DNA from 4 places in the Halomonas sp. BC1 genome. Region 4 is predicted to be linked to each of the others. Evidence: predicted binding sites of a transcription regulator. Region 4 holds the regulator's gene; each other region holds the start of a gene.
What was found. The regulator sigma-54, encoded in region 4, starts transcription at its own class of promoters, with help from an activator protein. The targets are predictions, from matches to a motif close to TGGCACNNNNNTTGCTNT.

Region 1 (4,677 bases), on a different contig from region 4:
ACCGATAAAGATCCCCAGCACCGCATGCAGATCACGCCAGAACACCCGGCTTTTGGGTTTGCCGCGCACGCTCACCACGCCGCCGCTGCCTTGGCGCGGCCACCAGAGGTAAATGCCGGTAGCGACCAGCAGGATCGACCAGCCCGCCGCTATCTCGATCAGCTTGCGCGGGGTTTGTCCGAAGAACTTGAAGCTATGCAGGTAGCGCACGGTCCACATCACCGTGCCCCGGTCGTCCAGCGAGCCCAGTACCTCGGCGGTATAAGGGTTCACATAGATCGCCAAGCGTTCGCCTGACAGCGTGTTGACGGTGATCTCTGCCGAGCTGTCGGGCGTGGCGGGGGACGTGTATTTCACCGCCGTGCCGGGGTACTCCTGCAGTGCCGCACTGACCTGAGCGGCGGCGGGCTGGGCGGTTTCTTGAACCGCCACGCGTTTGAGATCGGAGTGGATGAGGGCGTCCAGCTCGTCATCGAATAAGTACAGGGCGCCTGTCAGGGAGAGGGTGATCAGAAAGGGCAGTACCAGCAGCCCGGCATAGAAGTGCCAGCGCCAGACGGCGCGATACAGATCCAGCGCGGCTTTGCGCGTCGGGGGAGATGCGGAAATAGTCGACATGTGAGTGCTCCAGAGCCGCTGCATAGCGGCGAGCAGCAACACCTCCCGGAGGAGGCGTTGCCACTGGGTAACAGGTGGGCAAGGCGCTAAGAGGGTGTCTACAAACTACTGCGCTAGGCCATGCGGCGTTGAAATCAGCCTCAAAATGCTCATTTACACCTCGTAAACTCCGCTTTTTCGGCTGATTTAGCCTTGCCTTGCCTGGCCGTCGCTCGTGACATTTGTAAACACCCTCTGAGTGCGCCTGCCCCGCGCAGTCATGGGGTTAACTGGCCTGCTGCAAGGGGGGAGCACGCGGGCAAGCGTGGGGGTAATCGAGCCACACCACCGCCCGTTGGGAGAACGTGTTTGGCAATGGCGACGCGTCGATAAACGCCCTGCTGCCAATGGCTGGGAGGTGGTTGGGTGCCGAGGGTGACTGCTGCCAGACACCGCAGTAATCACACTGGTGGTGCCAGTGCTCCAGCGCGTGGGAAGAGGGTGGTATCGGGTCGGCGTGGCGGTGGCACAGGGCATGTTCGTCGTGATGGGCATGACCTGAGGCGTGGGAGGCCTGCAGTTGGGAGAGCAGCGGCCCGGCAAACAGCAGGTAGATCGCGACGAACGCCAGATAAAGCGCTGCGCGATACCAGAGAGAGTCGGCAGACCGAAATGGATGCATCCCTACCACACTGATGAACGTTGTCAGGGCAAATGATGTCATGCCACGAGCTTGGCATGACACGAATCTGGCCGTGAGAGTGCTGTACCCGCAAGCCACGCCCGCACAGTTTACAGGGTTCGCGCTGAACACAATACGGTTAGCTCATTGCGTCACGGTGTCGCGCGGACCTTGGCATGACTTTTTTTGGTGCGTACTTAAAGCGCCGCGCTTTTTTTATGTTCTTTTTTGGTGCAAAAAGCGACTGGTTTCCCTGGTGGGAGGGGGCCTGCCAGCAAAGAGCCTGTGCCGAGACAGGGGCTATGACAAGGGCTATGGCGGCGCTTTCACCATTTTGGCGCATTCCTTGCATTTATCAGGCCATGTCTTGTTCAACCAGAAGTGACGACACCCCATGACGACAAGCGAATCCGCCCTGCCAGAGGCTGCCTCTGGCCACCGCTTTGATGCAGAGCGCCGCTGGGCTGCGTCATTGGCGCTGCGCTTCGCGGATCGCCAAGGCGTGACGCGGCTCATACAAGCGCGCCACCAGGGGCCGCTACGGGTGCAGCGCCCGTTCTACCCGGAAGGCAGCCAGGAAGCGTGCCACGTTTACGTGTTGCACCCGCCCGGCGGGCTGGTGAGCGGTGATGCGCTGACCATCCGTGCCCATGTGGAACGCGGCGCCCACGCGCTGCTCACCACGCCCGCTGCCAACAAGCTTTACAAAGCCGACAGCCAAGGAGTTGCCTGGACCCAGCTCACCGAACTCACGGTGGAGGCGGGCGCTACCCTGGAGTGGCTGCCTCAGGAGACCATTGCATTCAATGGCTCCAGGGGCCACCAGCGCACCCATATTGCGCTGCACGGTGACGCCCGCTGCTTGGGCTGGGAAGTGATGGCGCTTGGCCGCCCGGCCAGCGATTTACCCTACGTTTCCGGGCAGATCGAGCAGCACTTCCGCCTGACTCTGGACGGCAAGCCGCTATGGCTGGAGCGCCAGCCGCTGGACCCCGCACACCCGCGCTTCGTGGGCCGCTGGGGGCAGGGCGGCGCGACGGTGCAGGCCACGCTTTGGGCCGTGGGGCTCGATGATGCCCCGGCGGCCATCGAAGCACTGCGCGAGGCGCTGCCGGATAACCCCCGCTGGGCAGTGACGGAGCGCCATGGCGTACTGCTGATGCGCTATTTAGGTGCATCCCGAAACGAAGCCTGGGCCCTGTGTGAACACGCCTGGCAGCTACTACGCCCGCGCTGGATCGAACGCGATGCGCATACCCCGCGTATTTGGCTAACCTGATTGGCAACACCTCGATGATGCTGGAGACACTCCATGGAACTGACCCCAAGAGATAAAGACAAGCTGATGCTGTTCACGGCCGCCCAGCTTGCCGAGCGGCGCAAGGCGCGCGGCCTGAAACTCAACTACCCCGAGGCGGTGGCGCTGATTAGTTTTGAAATTATGGAAGGCGCACGAGACGGCCGCAGCGTCGCTGACCTGATGAGTTACGGCCGCGAGATCCTCACCCGTGACGATGTCATGGAAGGCGTGGCCGAGATGGTCGATGAAGTGCAGGTGGAAGCCACCTTCCCCGATGGCACCAAGCTGGTCACCGTACACACCCCTATCAACTAGGCTCTACCTGAAAACTGGCTGCGCTTGACCATACGGCGTTAAAAATCGGCTCAAAGTACTCATTTACAGCTCGTAAACTCCGTCTTTGGACTCGCGACATCCTTGTCGCTCGCTCTTTGAGCAGCGGAGCTGCCCAAATCGTCAATCCTGACGATTTGTCGCCGATTTTTGCCTTGTCTGGTCTTCGCTCGCCGACTTTTCAGAAAAAGCCTAATCATCCACCGCTAGGAGAGCGCCATGATTCCCGGTGAGTATCAGTTGCACGAAGAGGATATCGAGCTGTGTGCGGGTCGCGAACGCATCAGCGTAGAGGTGGCCAATACCGGCGACCGCCCTATTCAGCTCGGCTCCCACTACCATTTTGCCGAAGCCAATCCGGCGCTGGTGTTTGACCGCGATAAAACCCGTGGCTACCGGCTGGACGTCGCCGCAGGCACCGCCATCCGCTTCGAACCCGGCCAAACCCGCGAAGTCACGCTGATACCGTTCGTCGGCAAGCGGGAAATCTACGGCTTCCGTGGCGATGTGATGGGGCCGCTGGATCGTCCTCTGAATAGCTAATGGCGTCAGGCGATTAGGCTCCCCACTGCCAAGCTTCATCTTTTAGGAGAGGCAATACATGAAACCGGTAAACAGAATCAGTCGGCGCGCCTACGCCGATATGTACGGCCCCACGGTAGGCGACCGCGTGCGCCTGGGCGACACCGAGCTATGGATTCAAGTCGAAAAAGACGCCACCCACTACGGTGAAGAAGTGAAGTTCGGCGGCGGCAAGGTGATCCGCGATGGCATGGGCCAAAGCCAGCGCCAGGATGCCTCGGTGATGGACACCGTGATCACCAACGCGCTGATTCTCGACTGGTGGGGCATCGTCAAAGCCGATGTGGGGCTGCAAAATGGCCGCATCGCTGCCATTGGCAAGGCAGGCAACCCCGACACCCAGCCCGATGTCGAGATCGTCATTGGCCCCGGCACCGAAGTGATTGCCGGTGAAGGCAAGATCCTCACCGCTGGTGGCATCGACGCCCATATCCACTTCATCTGCCCCCAGCAGGTGGAAGAAGCGCTGATGAGCGGCGTTACCACCATGCTGGGCGGTGGCACTGGCCCCGCCACCGGCTCCAACGCCACCACCTGCACCCCCGGCGAGTGGCACATTGGCAAGATGCTCCAGGCCGTGGACGACCTGCCCATGAACATCGGCCTGCTGGGCAAAGGCAACGCCAGCCTGCCGGAAGGGCTCGAGGCGCAGCTGGAAGCCGGTGCCATGGGCCTCAAGCTGCATGAGGACTGGGGCACCACCCCCGCCTCCATCGACACCTGCCTGAGCGTGGCGGAAAAGTACGATGTGCAGATCGCCATCCACACCGATACGCTCAACGAATCCGGCTTCGTGGAAGACACCCTAGCGGCCTTCAAAGAGCGCGGCATCCACACCTACCACACCGAAGGTGCAGGCGGCGGCCACGCCCCGGACATTCTCACTGCCTGCTCCAAGGAGTATGTGCTGCCGTCCTCCACCAACCCCACGCGGCCCTACACGGTGAACACCATCGACGAGCATCTCGACATGCTCATGGTCTGCCACCACCTGGACCCCAATATTCCCGAAGACGTGGCCTTTGCCGATTCACGTATTCGTCGCGAAACCATCGCCGCCGAGGATATCCTCCACGACCTGGGCGTGATTTCGATGATCGCCTCTGACTCCCAGGCCATGGGCCGGGTGGGTGAAGTGGTTTGCCGCACCTGGCAAACGGCCCATAAAATGAAAGTGCAGCGC
Region 2 (4,677 bases), on a different contig from region 4:
TCTTCCAGCAGGTGCGTATGCCCTTCGGCCAGGGCGTGGTCGGCCCAATCCCGGAAGGCCGAGCGCCAATCACCGTAAGCGCCTCCTTCTGGCGCGCTGACCGAGCGCAGCTCGGGAGGCAGGTCCTCGATCAGGATCTCCCTCCCCGATGCCATCACGGTGAGCCAACGGCAGATATTTTCCAGCTGGCGAACGTTGCCCGGCCACGGCAGCCGCGTCAGGTGAGCTTCTGCCTCGGGCGTCAGCACCTTGATATCGGTGGATAGCTCCTTGGCCGCCTCCGCCAGGAAGTGACGCGTCAAGCGGGGGATGTCTTCACGGCGCTCGGCCAGACGCGGCAGGTGCACCCGAATCACGTTCAGGCGGTGGAACAGATCCTCACGAAAACGCCCTTCATCCACCAGAGACTCCAGGTTCTGGTGGGTAGCGGCAATGATGCGCACATCCACCTTGACCGGCGTATGGCCGCCGACCCGGTAAAACTCGCCATCGGCCAGCACCCGCAGCAGGCGCGTTTGCGTCTCGGCGGGCATGTCGCCAATTTCATCCAGAAACAGCGTACCGCCGTTGGCCTGCTCGAAACGCCCCTGGCGCTGCTGGGCGGCACCGGTAAAGGCGCCTTTCTCATGGCCAAACAGTTCCGACTCGATCAGGTCACGAGGAATTGCCGCCATATTGAGGGCAATGAACGGCTTGCCGGAGCGCGGGCTGTGCTGATGCAGCGCCTGGGCCACCCGCTCTTTACCGGTGCCCGACTCCCCGTTGATCAATACCGTAATATGGGAGTGCGACAAGCGGCCAATGGCGCGAAACACCTCCTGCATGGCAGGCGCTTCGCCGATGATCTCGGCGCTCAGCCCTTCCGGTACGCTGACCGGCCGCTGGCGCTCGCGGGCATGGGCCACCGCGCGCCGCACCAGCGCCAGCGCTTCGTCGACATCAAAGGGCTTGGGCAGGTACTCGAAAGCGCCCCCCTGATAAGAGGCCACCGCGCTATCCAGGTCCGAGTGGGCGGTCATGACAATGACCGGCAGATCGGGGTGAGCCGCACGCACGCGAGACATCAGGTCGAGGCCGTCGATTCCCGGCATGCGAATATCGGTGACCAGCACATCTGGTGGATTTTCCAGCAGCCGAGCCAGCGCCGTATCCGCCCGCTCGATACACTCTACATCCAGGTCGGGTTGCGCTAGCGCGCGCTCCAGCACCCAGCGGATAGCGCGGTCATCATCGACGATAACCACCCGTGCAACATCGGTACGTGTCGCCTCAGTCATGACGCATCTCCGGTAAATTAATAACCAATGGAATCAGTAAACGAAATTCGGTGTGTCCGGGTCGGGAATCGCATTCGATCAATCCTTGATGTTGGTGCAAAATTGACTGAGCAATCGATAGTCCCAGGCCACTGCCTTCCGCGCGGCCTGACACCATGGGGTAAAAAAGCGTTTCACGTAACGCATCGGGAATGCCGGGGCCGTTATCGATGACACCCACCTCGCTGACCAGCCGATGGCGCTCGGCCCCCAGGGTGAACTGGCGGCGGGCACGGGTGCGCAGGGTCAGCGTGGGGGACGGCGTGTCGGCTTCGCTCATGGCCTGTACCGCGTTGCGGGCCACGTTCAACACGGCCTGAATCATCTGCGACTCGTCGCCAGAGAGGTCGGGCAAGCTGGGGTCGTAATCGCGATGAACGGTGACCTGCGGATGCTCGGCCAACAGCAGCGCACGCACGCGCTCCAGCACTTTGTGAATGTTCACCGGCTCATGCTTGATGATGCGGTTGGGACCCAGCATGGAGTCCACCAGATCGCGCAAACGGTCCACTTCCTCGACGATGATGTGGGTAAACTCTCGCAAGGCCGGGTCGTCCAGATCGCGCTCCAGCAGCTGCGCCGCGCCGCGGATACCGCCCAAGGGGTTTTTCACCTCATGGGCCAGCCCACGTGCTAGCACTTTGATGGTCTCCTGGCGAGTGGTCAGCGCTTCTTCCCGGGAAATCTGCATCAGCCGGTCCCGGGGCTCCACCTCCAGCAGCAGCTCGTCGGCGGACAGCGGCGTCACGGTGTAATCCACCGTCAAGGGTTCACTGTTGAGCGGCGTAATACGCGCTTCGCGTTGGGTGTAAGGGTGAAACGCATCGCGTGCCTTGGCCAGCACGTCATCGATACTCTCATCGCCGCCCAGCAGGGTGTCCAGACTGATGCCTTGTACCCGACTGAAGCTCACCGCCAGCAGCGCCTCGGCGGCCGGATTCATCCAGCGAACCCGAAGTTCGCCGTCCAGCAGCAGTACCGCCGTGGTGAGGTGTTCCAATAAGCGCTGATACATGGCGTGTCCTGAAGCGTCGCTAACCGTTGCGTTAGAGATTTAGCTGAGGAAGTGCAAAAAGCGCGCCAGGTTACCCAAAACGGCGCCATGCACGGCTTAGGGGCAGCCTACCGATACCGCTCGGGCGTTTATAGCGCAAGGGACGGAAGATTTAGCCAATTCAATGCACCATTATAGTGCACACACTTACTCGGCGATAAAAAACCCCGCCGAGGCGGGGTTTTGGCTCGTCACACCGCAAGGGTGATCTTGGCAGTCATGCCATCAGCTTAGCAGCTGTAGTACATGTCGAACTCGATCGGGTGAGTCGTCATGCGGATACGCTCGACGTCTTCCATTTTCAGTTCGATGTAAGCGTCGATCATCTCGTCGGTGAATACACCGCCTTCGGTCAGGAACGCACGGTCAGCATCGAGTGCTTCCAAGGCCTGATCGAGGCTGTGAGCCACGGTGGGAACCGACTTGCCCTCTTCCGGCGGCAGGTCATACAGGTTCTTGTCCATGGCATCGCCAGGATGGATCTTGTTCTTGATACCGTCGATACCCGCCATCAGCATGGCAGAGAACGCCAGGTAGGGGTTCGCCGTCGGATCAGGGAAACGTGCTTCGACACGCTTGCCTTTCGGGCTGGCAGTGTACGGAATACGGATGGAAGCAGAACGGTTACGGGCGCTGTAGGCCAGCATGACCGGCGCTTCGAAGCCAGGTACCAGACGCTTGTACGAGTTGGTAGAAGCGTTGGTGAAGGCGTTCAGAGCACGGGCGTGCTTGATGATACCGCCGATGTAGTACAGAGCCATTTCAGACAGGCCAGCGTACTCATCGCCCGCGAACTGGTTCTGACCATCTTTCCAGAACGACTGGTGTACGTGCATACCAGAACCGTTGTCGCCTACCAGCGGCTTCGGCATGAAGGTAGCGGTCTTGCCGTAAGCGTGCGCCACGTTGTGGATCACGTACTTCATTTCCTGAACTTCGTCAGCTTTCTTCACCAGCGTGTTGAACTTCACGCCGATTTCGTTCTGACCAGCGTTGGCCACTTCGTGGTGGTGTACTTCGACGGTCTGGCCAATCGCTTCCAGGGTGTTACACATGGCACCACGGATATCGTGGAAGCTGTCGACCGGCGGAACCGGGAAGTAGCCACCCTTGACGCGCGGACGGTGACCCAGGTTGCCTGTCTCGACCTTGCTGTCGGTGGCCCAGGCGCCTTCGTCGGAAGTGATCTTGTACATGGAGCCCTGAATGTCAGACTTCCAGTGCACTTCGTCGAAGATGAAGAATTCAGGCTCAGGACCAAAGAACGCAGTGTCGCCCAGGCCAGTAGACTGCAGGTAGGCTTCAGCGCGCTTGGCGATGGAGCGCGGGTCGCGGTCGTAGCCCTGCATGGTGGCAGGCTCGATGATGTCGCAACGCAGAATCAGGGTGGCGTCTTCGGTGAAGGGGTCCAGGAAGCCGGTGCCGTCTTCCGGGCGCAGGATCATGTCAGACTCGTTGATGCCCTTCCAGCCATTGATGGAAGAACCATCGAACATTTGGCCGTTTTCAAAAAACTCTTCGTTCACGTCACGCGCAGGCACGGTCACGTGCTGCTCTTTACCGCGAGTGTCGGTGAAACGCAGGTCTACCCACTTAACATCGTGTTCTTCGATTAGCGCAAGAGTCTTGGCTGACATAGTGTCCTCCGGTATGAGCGTGGCTTAAAGCTTGAAACAGTAAGCTATCGATAAAAGTGTTATTCAACAAATCGTCTACGTACCCTGGCACGTGGCGCGTTTGTCTTTTTTGTTCGCTTTACGTTTGTTTGACCATGGATAACAAATCGCCCAGCGATCATTTCAGACCGGCTATCGTTGTAGCACGCCGAGAGGCTTCTGCCTATGACCTGCTAACGACTGACAGACGGCCCATGAAACTGTTCACAAAACTGCCTACGAAGCTGTCACAAAATATAAGCACGTAGCATGCCAACTTTGCACCAATATGGCTTTCAAAAAATAACAGCATGATTCAAAAAGCAAAAATCATTATTCCTGATGCCTCTTGATGTCGCATTGGCTCGTCATGTCATCACATGGAGCACTGCACTCACCCAATATGCACCAAAAAAATACGCAAAAAACAGTCTTTGCACAAAATCAGTGCACTAGCCAGACGGTCTATTTTTATGCGCTTCTCGATCATTCCACTTGCTACGAAAAGAAACCAACACCTACAATAAATTACAAAGAGGTGAGTCATTACCACATAAGGAAGCCACTGACATGGGTACGGTTTGCTTTATCGTCGATGCTTCCGTGGCGGGAGCTTGGCTTCCTCGCCACCTGCGATCCATTCGTCAATCTG
Region 3 (4,677 bases), on a different contig from region 4:
TGACGAAGACTGGATAACAATCGATTGTTTTCTATGACTTGTCCCGCAAGATTGTAGGTCAGCCACAAAACGGCTCCCGCCAACAGCGCAACGGTCAACTCCATCTTACTGGGCTCACCAGCGTCGAAAATGGCAGGCAGTAAAGCGAGTAATGCCAATGTCAGGTTGCGCAGCACTAACAGCCACGACACGGGCTGAGCACGGCCACCACAGCCACAATCGATCAACTGGCGACCACGCAGGAGATTGATCCCCATGGCGGCGGCGTAGACAAGTAGCAACACGCCACCCGACAACGATGCCAACACCGCTGTGGCAGGAAAAACCAAGAGCACTACAAGTAGCGCTTCTAGGGCAATGAGCGTGCGCGACACCCCCTCCTCCAGAAAACCGGGCACTAATCGATAGTTGGCAACTAGGCCGAGAAAACGTCCGTAGTCGTTAACTTTGTGCCATACTGACTGGGCTAAGATGAGTGCTAATAGCACTAAATAGGTCAGCGCCCCCAATTCAGAGAAATCCATGAGCGTCTATTTCCCCGCAATCGCATAAACGGTCCAGTCACCGACACCTTCTAAGCTAGCCGCGGGCGATAACGTAAAACCGGCATCTACATCCACGTCATAGCGAGTCAGTGTGCTCTCTTCGTCCAGACCAAATAGGATGGGAGCGTCACCCTCAGTTACCGAGATCGATGACAGTTCGTGGACAGGGGTTCGGCTAAGAACATCACCACTGCTTAGATCCACCGCCCAGACTTCCTCGGCCGCATTCTTATGGCTTCCGTTATAAGCATCTGAGTGCATAGTCACGAACAGCACGCCGTTCGCTTCATTGTAAGCCGCCACATCAACGCCGCCGGGTGCCCAGTCCCCATCTACGCCATCCGTGATCGAAAAAGTGTTCGTCAGTGACACCGCGTCACCGCTATCGGAAAGCCGATAAACGTTACCGAAGAAAGAGACAAACACCAGCTCGTCATCCGCCCGCTTGCCCACTATGAAAAGGGGGTCAGACACGGCATCGAAGATCTGTTCGCTGTGCTGTGGTGAGCCAAACTGGCCATCGCTACCTAAAGAGAAAGATTGAAAACGCCCGTCACCGCACACGGTGGAAAACTGCACCGAATCACTGGCAGGGAACACGCCGAAGCAACCAGGATTAGGCACCTCTTGAACGAACTCCCCCGACTGCAGATCTACGATCGAAACGGAGGTCGCGGGTGTCGCATTCTGCACGAACGCATAGCGATCATCGTAGGAGAGCGCGAGGATGGCATTCGAAGGCGCCACTTGAGCGGCGATGTCGGGAATGATGATTTCACGCTGTAAACTCAGCGTATCGACATCAAACTCTTGAAGTACGACTTCCGTTGGGCCATAAGAAATTCGCTTGGCATAGGCCGACATGCTAAAGAGCGTTTTCGCGTCATGACTCAACGCCATCTGCCCCACGATGCCAAAACTCAAGTTCCCCTTAACCGTCAAGTCATCCTGAGAAATGACGTTTGCACGACTGGCCCCACTCCAGAGCTGGTCCAAAACGAACACATTGGGCCCAGGAGCTATATGCTCCATCACCGTCAACTCTTCTGGGACAAAATCGTCGCTTGCATTCGCCAAGCCACCTAGCGTTATACCACCCAATGCCATCAGAGTAAGTCTTGACCAAATCATTAATCATCTCCGGAGAATTTAGACTGCTTATTAATTTTTAATCAATTCACCCGAAGCAAAAACCGCGCCAACCCCTCCCAAAAGTCCTAAAAAAAACAGCTTTTAAATTAAAAAACCATTTAATATTCGAACACTTAGATTGCATGCTAACAATAAGGCTTGCCACCCATATCACCCGCCCAACCATCGCCCGTCCAGCAGAACCAACGCAGCATCGCCCACGAAAGCGCATAACATAAAAAAGCTGCTACTTTTCAGTGCAGTTTTGCCTGGCAAAGACCGCCAGCGCCATACACAGCCGCGAGCAATAGACGTTCTGCCCCACGCTAAGGTCTTTGTGACTAAACGTCGCTTAGCACTTTTGGCCTGTGCATGCGTTCATACGCTGGGCACCGCATATACAGAGAAAGACCCGACATGGAGCCGGGGTCCGTCGCTCCATCAGGGCACATGGCCGCCCTTGAGTTTTATTCCTCTCTTTTCCTTGAATCCTCTTGAGCATGCCTGCATATCATGAGGTAACCTTTTTCACGCGATGCAGAGTTTACCCATGTCGATTATCGATCCACGCACCGGCAACCCTTTGACGGCCGACCCCGCGACCAGCCAGAGTGCTGCTGCACAGGGCGAGCGCCCCTCCGTTACTCGCGAAGAGGTCATCATCGAACTGAACGCGGGCAATATTCAGCAGGTGCTGGAAGCGTCCATGCAGGTACCGGTACTCCTGGATTGCTGGGCACCCTGGTGCGAGCCGTGCAAAAACCTGATGCCGGTGCTCGAGAAGCTGGCCGTCGAGTATGCCGGGGCGTTTCTGCTGGCCACGCTGGACGTGGAAGCCAACCCGGAAATTGCCAGCCAGCTTGGCGTGCGCTCGGTGCCAGACGTGAAGCTGGTGAGCCAGGGTGGCCTGGTGGATAGCTTCCAGGGGGCGTTGCCAGAGAAAGAAGTCCGCGAGTGGCTCAATCGCTACTTCCCTGCTCCCGGTGATGCACCGCTCAGCCCCGAAGAGCAGGCAGAGGAAGCCTTGGGGGCTGGCGACGCCGCTGGCGCACGGGAGATCTACCAAACGCTGATGGGCCAATATCCCGAGCACTACGCGTATCAGGTGGGGTTGGCCAAAGCGCTGGTCGCCGAAGGCCGCGGTGAAGAGGCGCGCAGTGTGTTGGACAATTTGCCCCCCGAAGAGCGCGATGCCGCGCCCGCGCGCGGCGTGCGCGCCAGCATCGAGTTCAGCGAACAGGCGCTACCTGCCGAAGAGATCGCTGCACTGGGCGAGCGCACGGATAGCGAAGCTCAATACCAGCGGGCGCTGCGCCAGGTGGCCGATGGCCAGTACGACGCAGGCCTGGAAGCCCTGCTGGCGCTGATGAAGCAGGACCGCGCCTATAACGACGACGCGGCCCGCAAAACGCTACTGCAGGTATTCGATGCGCTGGGAGCCGACCACCCGTTGACGGTCACCTACCGCCGCAAGCTGTTCGCCCTGCTTTATTGATGCTGTACAACCAGCACAGCGCATCACGCGTTTAGCAGCGTATCCATCCGCGATAACGCCGCTTCCAGCTGGGAAGCGGTGGTTCCAAAATTGAGCCGTACGAACCCCGGGCAGCCAAACGCGGCACCGTCCGACAACGCGACGCCTGCCTGCTCCAACAGCACCTGAGCGGGAGACGCCCCCAGACCCGCCTTACGCATATCCAGCCACGCCAGATAGGTGGACTCTGGCGCGCTCAGCGAGACACCGGGCCACGTGGCCACGCGTGCTTCCAGCGTTGCCCGATGGCTGCGTAGCACCTTCAGCAACGCCTGCCGCCACGGCTCCCCGTCACGGTAGGCAGCCTCGGCAGCCACCAGTCCCAGTACATTGCCATCGGGCAAGAACCCTTTGGTGGCCGTGGCAAAGCGCCCTCTCAGTTCGGCATCGGCGATGACGGCACAGGCGCTGGTCAACCCGGCCAGGTTGAAGGTTTTGGACGGTGCCCACAGCGTGATGGTGCGCTTGGCCAGGGTGGGAAACATGGCCGCCAACGGGCGATGCTTGTCGCCCTCTCCCAATAGCAGGTCACAGTGCAGTTCATCCGAGACCACCCACAGGTCATGGCGCTCCACCAACGCTGCCAGGGCTGTCAGTTCCTCTGTGGACCAGACGCGCCCCGTTGGGTTGTGGGGATGGCACCATAGCAGCAGCCGCGTTTGTGGGGTAATGGCCGCTTCCAGCGCGGCAATATCCAGCGTCCAGGGCTCGCCAGGGGCGGCGGGCTCGGCTAACATCGCCTGCTGCGCCACGCGCCCTGTACGGGCAGCCACCGCCATGAAGGGGGGATAGATCGGGGCGACCGTCAAGATACCTTCGCCTGGCTGGGTCAGCGCCATGGCGGCAAAGTGCAGCGCCGGCACCACGCCTGGCAGCCACTGCTGCCAGCTCGGCTCAATCGTCCAGCCATAGTGCTGGGCGCTCCATTGGCAGAGAGTATCGGGCAAACTGGCGGGCACTTCGCCGTACCCGTAGACGCCATGATCGACCCGTGCCCGCAGCGCGTCTATCACGGCAGGGGGCGAGCGAAAGTCCATGTCGGCCACCCACAGCGGCAACACGTCGGCACCAAAGCGGTGCCATTTTTGGGATGCATAACCTCCAGCAGGGGCGCGTCGCTCAACAGGCGTGGCAAAATCGAATGCCATGATCGGTCTCACTTATGTTTACGAGGTAGTCACGCAGCATGCCGCAAGATGACTTTTATACCAAGGTGCGCAGGGGGCTCCCGGCGCTGCTGCGTCAGTGGCTGTCGCTAGGCAGAGCCGATGGAGACCAGTTGGCGCTGATTCTGGCGGAAACGGCTCGCGTCGCGAAGTTGGGCACGCCGGAATCGACCCCCAATGGCGCGACACTCCGACAGTGGAGCGTAGAGAAGAGCGCTGAAATACCGCTCTGGGCGCCTCGTACGGCGGTGTTTCTGCTCAACCAGATGCCTGCCCGCCCTGCGCCGCAAAGCGAAGAAGA
Region 4 (4,677 bases):
TCGACCGGAAACGCCGGCGGAGCGCGCAACCTGCGTCTTCTGGCCCCGCTGACATCGCGTGATGAGCTGCTGCAGCAAATGGGGCGGGGCATTTGGGTGACCGAGCTGATGGGGCAGGGGGTCAATGGCGTAACGGGGGACTACTCTCGCGGTGCCGCCGGATTCTGGGTAGAGAATGGCGAGGTGCAATACCCCATCGAAGAGTTCACCATTGCCAGCAATCTCAACACCATGTTCGCTGGCCTGGTGGGCATTGGCGACGATACCGATACGCGGGGCAGCATCCATACCGGCAGCTGGCTGGTGGATGCCATGACGGTGGCGGGCAGCTAACGAGGGTTACTGATCCTCGTCGAAACGTGCGTCGAACAGGGCCTGGATGGCATCCAGGGCCTGGTCGGCATCTTCGCCCTCTGCGGTGATGGTCAGCGAAGTGCCGCAAGGGGCCGCCAGCATCAGCAGCGACATGATGTTGGCGGCATCGGCTTTCTGCTGCTGTTTGTAAACATGAATGCGGGCTGAAAACTGCTGGCCGCACGTGACCAGCTTGGTGGCAGCGCGGGCGTGAAGGCCGCGTTGATTGGTCAGCGTTAAGGTTCTTTCAGGCACTCTGGTTCCTTTTTGCCGAGTGATATCAGGGTGAAGTCGTGTCGCTGGGGGGGATGGAAGAAGCGGCATCGACGGTAGCGGGTAATTCGCTTAGCGTGTACTGCAAGCCCAATTCCCGATGCCTGAGCTGAATGGCGCCAGTGCGCTTGACCAGCGCCTGCGCCAGTTGTTCCACCATGTAGACAGAGCGATGCTGGCCGCCAGTGCAGCCAATGGCCACGGTCATATAGCTACGTTGACTGCTTTGGTAGGCGGGCAGCCACTTGTCCAACCAGGCATGAATATCGTCACGCATGTCATCGACGATGGGGTAGCCGCCCAGGAAGGCCTGAATATTGGCATCGCGTCCGGTGAACTGCCGCAGGCTGGGGTCCCAATAAGGGTTAGGCAGGCAGCGCACGTCAAACACGATATCGGCATCCATGGGTACGCCCCGCTTATAGCCGAAGGATTCAAACGTCAGGGTCAGCTGGTCACGCCGTTGGTGAGCGACCTGATCGGTGATGCGACGGCGAAGATCGTGCACCGAGAGGCGTGACGTGTCGATCAACAGGTCGGCCAGATCGCGAATGTCGAGCAGCGTCTGCTCTTCCTTGTCGATGGCTTCTTCCAGGGTCATGTCACTATCCCGGGTCAGCGGGTGGCGCCGCCGGGTGGCCGAGTAGCGCTCCAGCAGAATGCGTGCGTCCGTGGTCAGGTAGATGACCTGAAAACGGATCTGGCGTTGACGTAGCTCTTCCAGTAACGCAGGCAACTGCTCCAGCGCCGTGGGCAGGTTGCGCGCATCGATGCTGACCGCCAGGTGAGTTCGCCCCCCTTGCTCGCGCAATTCATCGACCAGCGAGCCCAGCAGCATGGCGGGCAGGTTGTCGATGGCGTAATAGCCAAGATCCTCCAGCGCCTGTAGGGCGATGGACTTGCCGGACCCTGAGCGGCCGCTAATGATCACCAGCTGCATAGCGCATCTCTCTTGGGTATCAAAGGGATAGAGGGCTTGCCGTGTGCCTTGCTGCCTGGCAATGGCTGCGCTAGGCAGCCTGCTCGCGAATCTTGTCGGTCAGCAGCTCGAGCAATGCGCGCTGGCTACTGACATTGCGCAGCTGTTGGCGTGTGGCAGCGTCATTCATGATCGTGGCCACCTGCCCCAGCAGGGCCAGGTGCGTGTCATCGGCTTCTTCGGGAACCAACAGCACGAAGACCAGATCGACCGGGTCACCATCGATGGCATCGAAGTCGACGGGCTCGGCTAGCTTGAGAAAGCCAGCAATGGGCGTGCTGCAGTGAGGACTGCGTGCATGGGGGATGGCTACGCCATTGCCGATACCAGTGCTGCCCAGCCGTTCACGGCCAATCAGGCGACTGAAGACTTCCTGACTGTCCAGGCTGGGCGTGTTCTGAGCGATAAAGGTGCTGAAAAACTCCAGCACCCTTTTTTTGCTGCCCCCGGGCACGTCGTACAGCACGCGCTCCGGGGGGAGTATGGTTTCCAACGTCATCGGTTTAACGCACGCCAGCGCCTTGGGCGCGGGCTTGTGCTTTTTCCTTGTGTTTTACCAGCTGACGGTCGATTTTGTCCGCCAGGGCGTCAATGGCCGCGTACATGTCATTATCCTGCGCTTCCGCATGCAGGTCTGCTCCTGCGGCATGCAGCGTGCAAGCCGCTTGCTGGCGCTCCTTTTCGACAGATAAGGTGACCTGGACGGTCGTGATGTTGTCGTAGTGACGCTCAACGCGTTCCAGCTTTTCGTTTACGTAGTCACGCAAGGCGTCAGTCAGTTCAACGTGATGACCAGTGATGTTTACTTGCATTGACGTGCTCCTTATCCATCGGACTGTACTTCGATTGTAACCCTTTTTGGGCCATTGCAAAGCCCTCGCCGCGAGTTTGTTGGGCAAGAGCGTTTAACTAGCGCAAACGGCGTCGCTCGCTCGACGAAGGTATACCCATCGACTCTCGGTACTTGGCGACGGTGCGGCGTGCCACGGTAATGCCACCCTCTTCCAGCAGGGTGACCAGGCGACTGTCGGAGAGTGGCTTGCCTGGCGGCTCGTCCTGAATCAGTTTCTTGATGCGTGCTCGAATGGCCGTGCTGGAGTGGCTGTCGCCGCCCTCCTGGCCGCTGACCTGGCTGGAGAAGAAGTACTTGAGCTCGAAGACCCCGCGCGGGGTATGAATGTATTTCTGGGTGGTGACCCGGGAGATGGTCGATTCATGCATCTCTACCGCTTCGGCGATATCGGCCAGAATCAGCGGTTTCATGGCCTCTTCACCCTGCTCGAGGAAGCCTATCTGGCGGGCAATGATCTCGCGCCCCACGCGCAGCAGCGTGTCGTTGCGGCTCGACAGGCTCTTGATCAGCCAGCGAGCCTCCTGGAGGTGCTCTTTCAAAAACTGGTTGTCCTGGCTCTTGTCGGCGCGCTTGATCAGGCTGGCGTAGTCGGGCTGGATACGTAGCCGAGGCAGCGCTTCCGGGTTGAGTTCCAGATGCCAGCCCTCGTGATCGTGACGTACCACCAGGTCCGGCGTCACATAGCTGTCGTCGGTGACGCCGTAGGCGCTTCCGGGGCGAGGGTCAAGGCTGCGGATTAAACGAATGACATCGTCCAGCTGCTCGTCATCGAGGCTCAGGCGTCGTTTCAGCAGGCGCATGTCGTCCTTGCCCAGCGCTTCGAGAAACTGGCGTACCAGACGCTTGGCGGGCATCAACAGCGGAGTGTCTTCGGGTAGCGCGGCCAGCTGCAGCATCAGGCACTCGCGCAGGTCACGGGCGAACACGCCAGTAGGCTCGAACTGCTGCAGGCGCAGCAAGGTGTTTTCGACCTCGCGTTGGCTCAGGCCATCGTGGCCCTGCGCCTTGAGCCCCTCGCGGATGTCGTTGAGCGGCTGGGTCAGATAGCCGTTGGCATCCAGCGCATCGATGAGGCTCTCGGCAATGGCATGCTCACGCGCAGAGAAGTCGGTCATGGCCAGTTGCCAGAGCAAGTGCCCGTGAAGGCTCTGCCCGGCCGCCTGGCGCTCGAAGTCCGGGCCTTCGCTACTGCCGCCCGCGCTGCCCATGTCCTGGTAGGTGTCGGACCAGTCGCTGTCCACGGAGAGCTCGTTGGGAATGCTGTCTGCCCACTCGGCTTCCTGAGGCTCGCTGACCGCCTGTTCGCCAAACTCATCCTCCTGTTCGAGCATGGGGTTGGCATCCAGCGCCTGCTGAATTTCTTGACGAAGGTCCAGCGTCGATAGCTGAAGCAGCGCAATGGCCTGCTGCAGCTGAGGTGTCATGGTCAGCTGTGTGCCGATGCGCAGTTGAAGAGAAGCTTTCATGACCATCTGAGAACCACTCGTTAATCAGAAAGCTCCACCCTAGAGCGACTCTCCGTTTGGTGCAAGTGCAATAAGCATGCCACTAAATAAAATGTCTTCGTGGGCCATTATTTAAAGGCGGAAGTCGGCGCCCAGGTAGACGTCGCGCACCTTCTGGTTATTGAGAATTTCCTGGGGGTTTCCACTGGCTATGATGTGTCCGTCGCCAACAATATAGGCAATATCGCAGATATCCAGGGTTTCACGCACGTTGTGGTCGGTAATCAGCACGCCAATATGGCGCTTCTTGAGCGCGCGTATGATCGACTTGATATCGCCCACGGAAATGGGGTCGACGCCAGCAAAAGGTTCGTCCAGTAGAATGAAGGCGGGCTCGGTGGCCAGCGAGCGGGCAATTTCCACCCGTCGCCGCTCGCCGCCCGACAGGCTCATGCCCAGGTTGTCGCGAATATGGGTGATGTGGAAGTCTTCCAGCAGGGATTCGAGCTTCGCTTCTCGGCTATTGCGGTCCAGCTCCCGGCGCGTTTCCAGAATGGCCATGATGTTGTCGGCCACCGACAGCTTGCGAAAGATCGATGCTTCCTGGGGCAGGTAGCCGATACCCGCCAGCGCGCGTTCATGCATGGGCGCCCGGGTCAGGTCGAGATCGTCGATGCCCACCTTGCCAGCATCGGATTTCACCAGGCCGACGATCATGTAGAACGAGGTGGTCTTGCCGGCGCCGTTAGGGCCCAGCAGGCCCACCACGCTGC

Region 1: a site for sigma-54 is predicted at 1,615-1,632, ahead of B7L72_RS06790 (urease accessory protein UreD). Genes of this name have one in related genera too.
Region 2: a site for sigma-54 is predicted at 2,382-2,399, ahead of glnL (nitrogen regulation protein NR(II)). Genes of this name have one in related genera too.
Region 3: a site for sigma-54 is predicted at 1,729-1,746, ahead of B7L72_RS08830 (amine dehydrogenase large subunit). Genes of this name have one in related genera too.

The regions. Positions count from the first base shown of each region.
Region 1 is NZ_LFGS01000007.1:21,168-25,844, reverse strand. Features, by position in the region: gene B7L72_RS06795 (PepSY-associated TM helix domain-containing protein) at 1-618, opposite strand, end outside; gene B7L72_RS18180 (DUF2946 family protein) at 884-1,321, opposite strand; gene B7L72_RS06790 (urease accessory protein UreD) at 1,674-2,558, shown strand; gene ureA (urease subunit gamma) at 2,592-2,894, shown strand; gene B7L72_RS06780 (urease subunit beta) at 3,132-3,455, shown strand; gene ureC (urease subunit alpha) at 3,514-4,677, shown strand, end outside.
Region 2 is NZ_LFGS01000008.1:9,560-14,236, reverse strand. Features, by position in the region: gene glnG (nitrogen regulation protein NR(I)) at 1-1,277, opposite strand, end outside; gene glnL (nitrogen regulation protein NR(II)) at 1,270-2,331, opposite strand; gene glnA (glutamate--ammonia ligase) at 2,601-4,007, opposite strand; gene B7L72_RS07340 (hypothetical protein) at 4,596-4,677, shown strand, end outside.
Region 3 is NZ_LFGS01000011.1:8,281-12,957, reverse strand. Features, by position in the region: gene B7L72_RS08835 (MauE/DoxX family redox-associated membrane protein) at 1-524, opposite strand, end outside; gene B7L72_RS08830 (amine dehydrogenase large subunit) at 531-1,676, opposite strand; gene B7L72_RS08825 (tetratricopeptide repeat protein) at 2,227-3,171, shown strand; gene B7L72_RS08820 (MalY/PatB family protein) at 3,195-4,358, opposite strand; gene B7L72_RS08815 (hypothetical protein) at 4,397-4,677, shown strand, end outside.
Region 4 is NZ_LFGS01000012.1:200,566-205,242, reverse strand. Features, by position in the region: gene pmbA (metalloprotease PmbA) at 1-333, shown strand, start outside; gene B7L72_RS10515 (HPr family phosphocarrier protein) at 340-609, opposite strand; gene rapZ (RNase adapter RapZ) at 635-1,567, opposite strand; gene ptsN (PTS IIA-like nitrogen regulatory protein PtsN) at 1,638-2,105, opposite strand; gene hpf (ribosome hibernation-promoting factor, HPF/YfiA family) at 2,110-2,418, opposite strand; gene B7L72_RS10495 (RNA polymerase factor sigma-54) at 2,516-3,931, opposite strand; gene lptB (LPS export ABC transporter ATP-binding protein) at 4,037-4,677, opposite strand, start outside.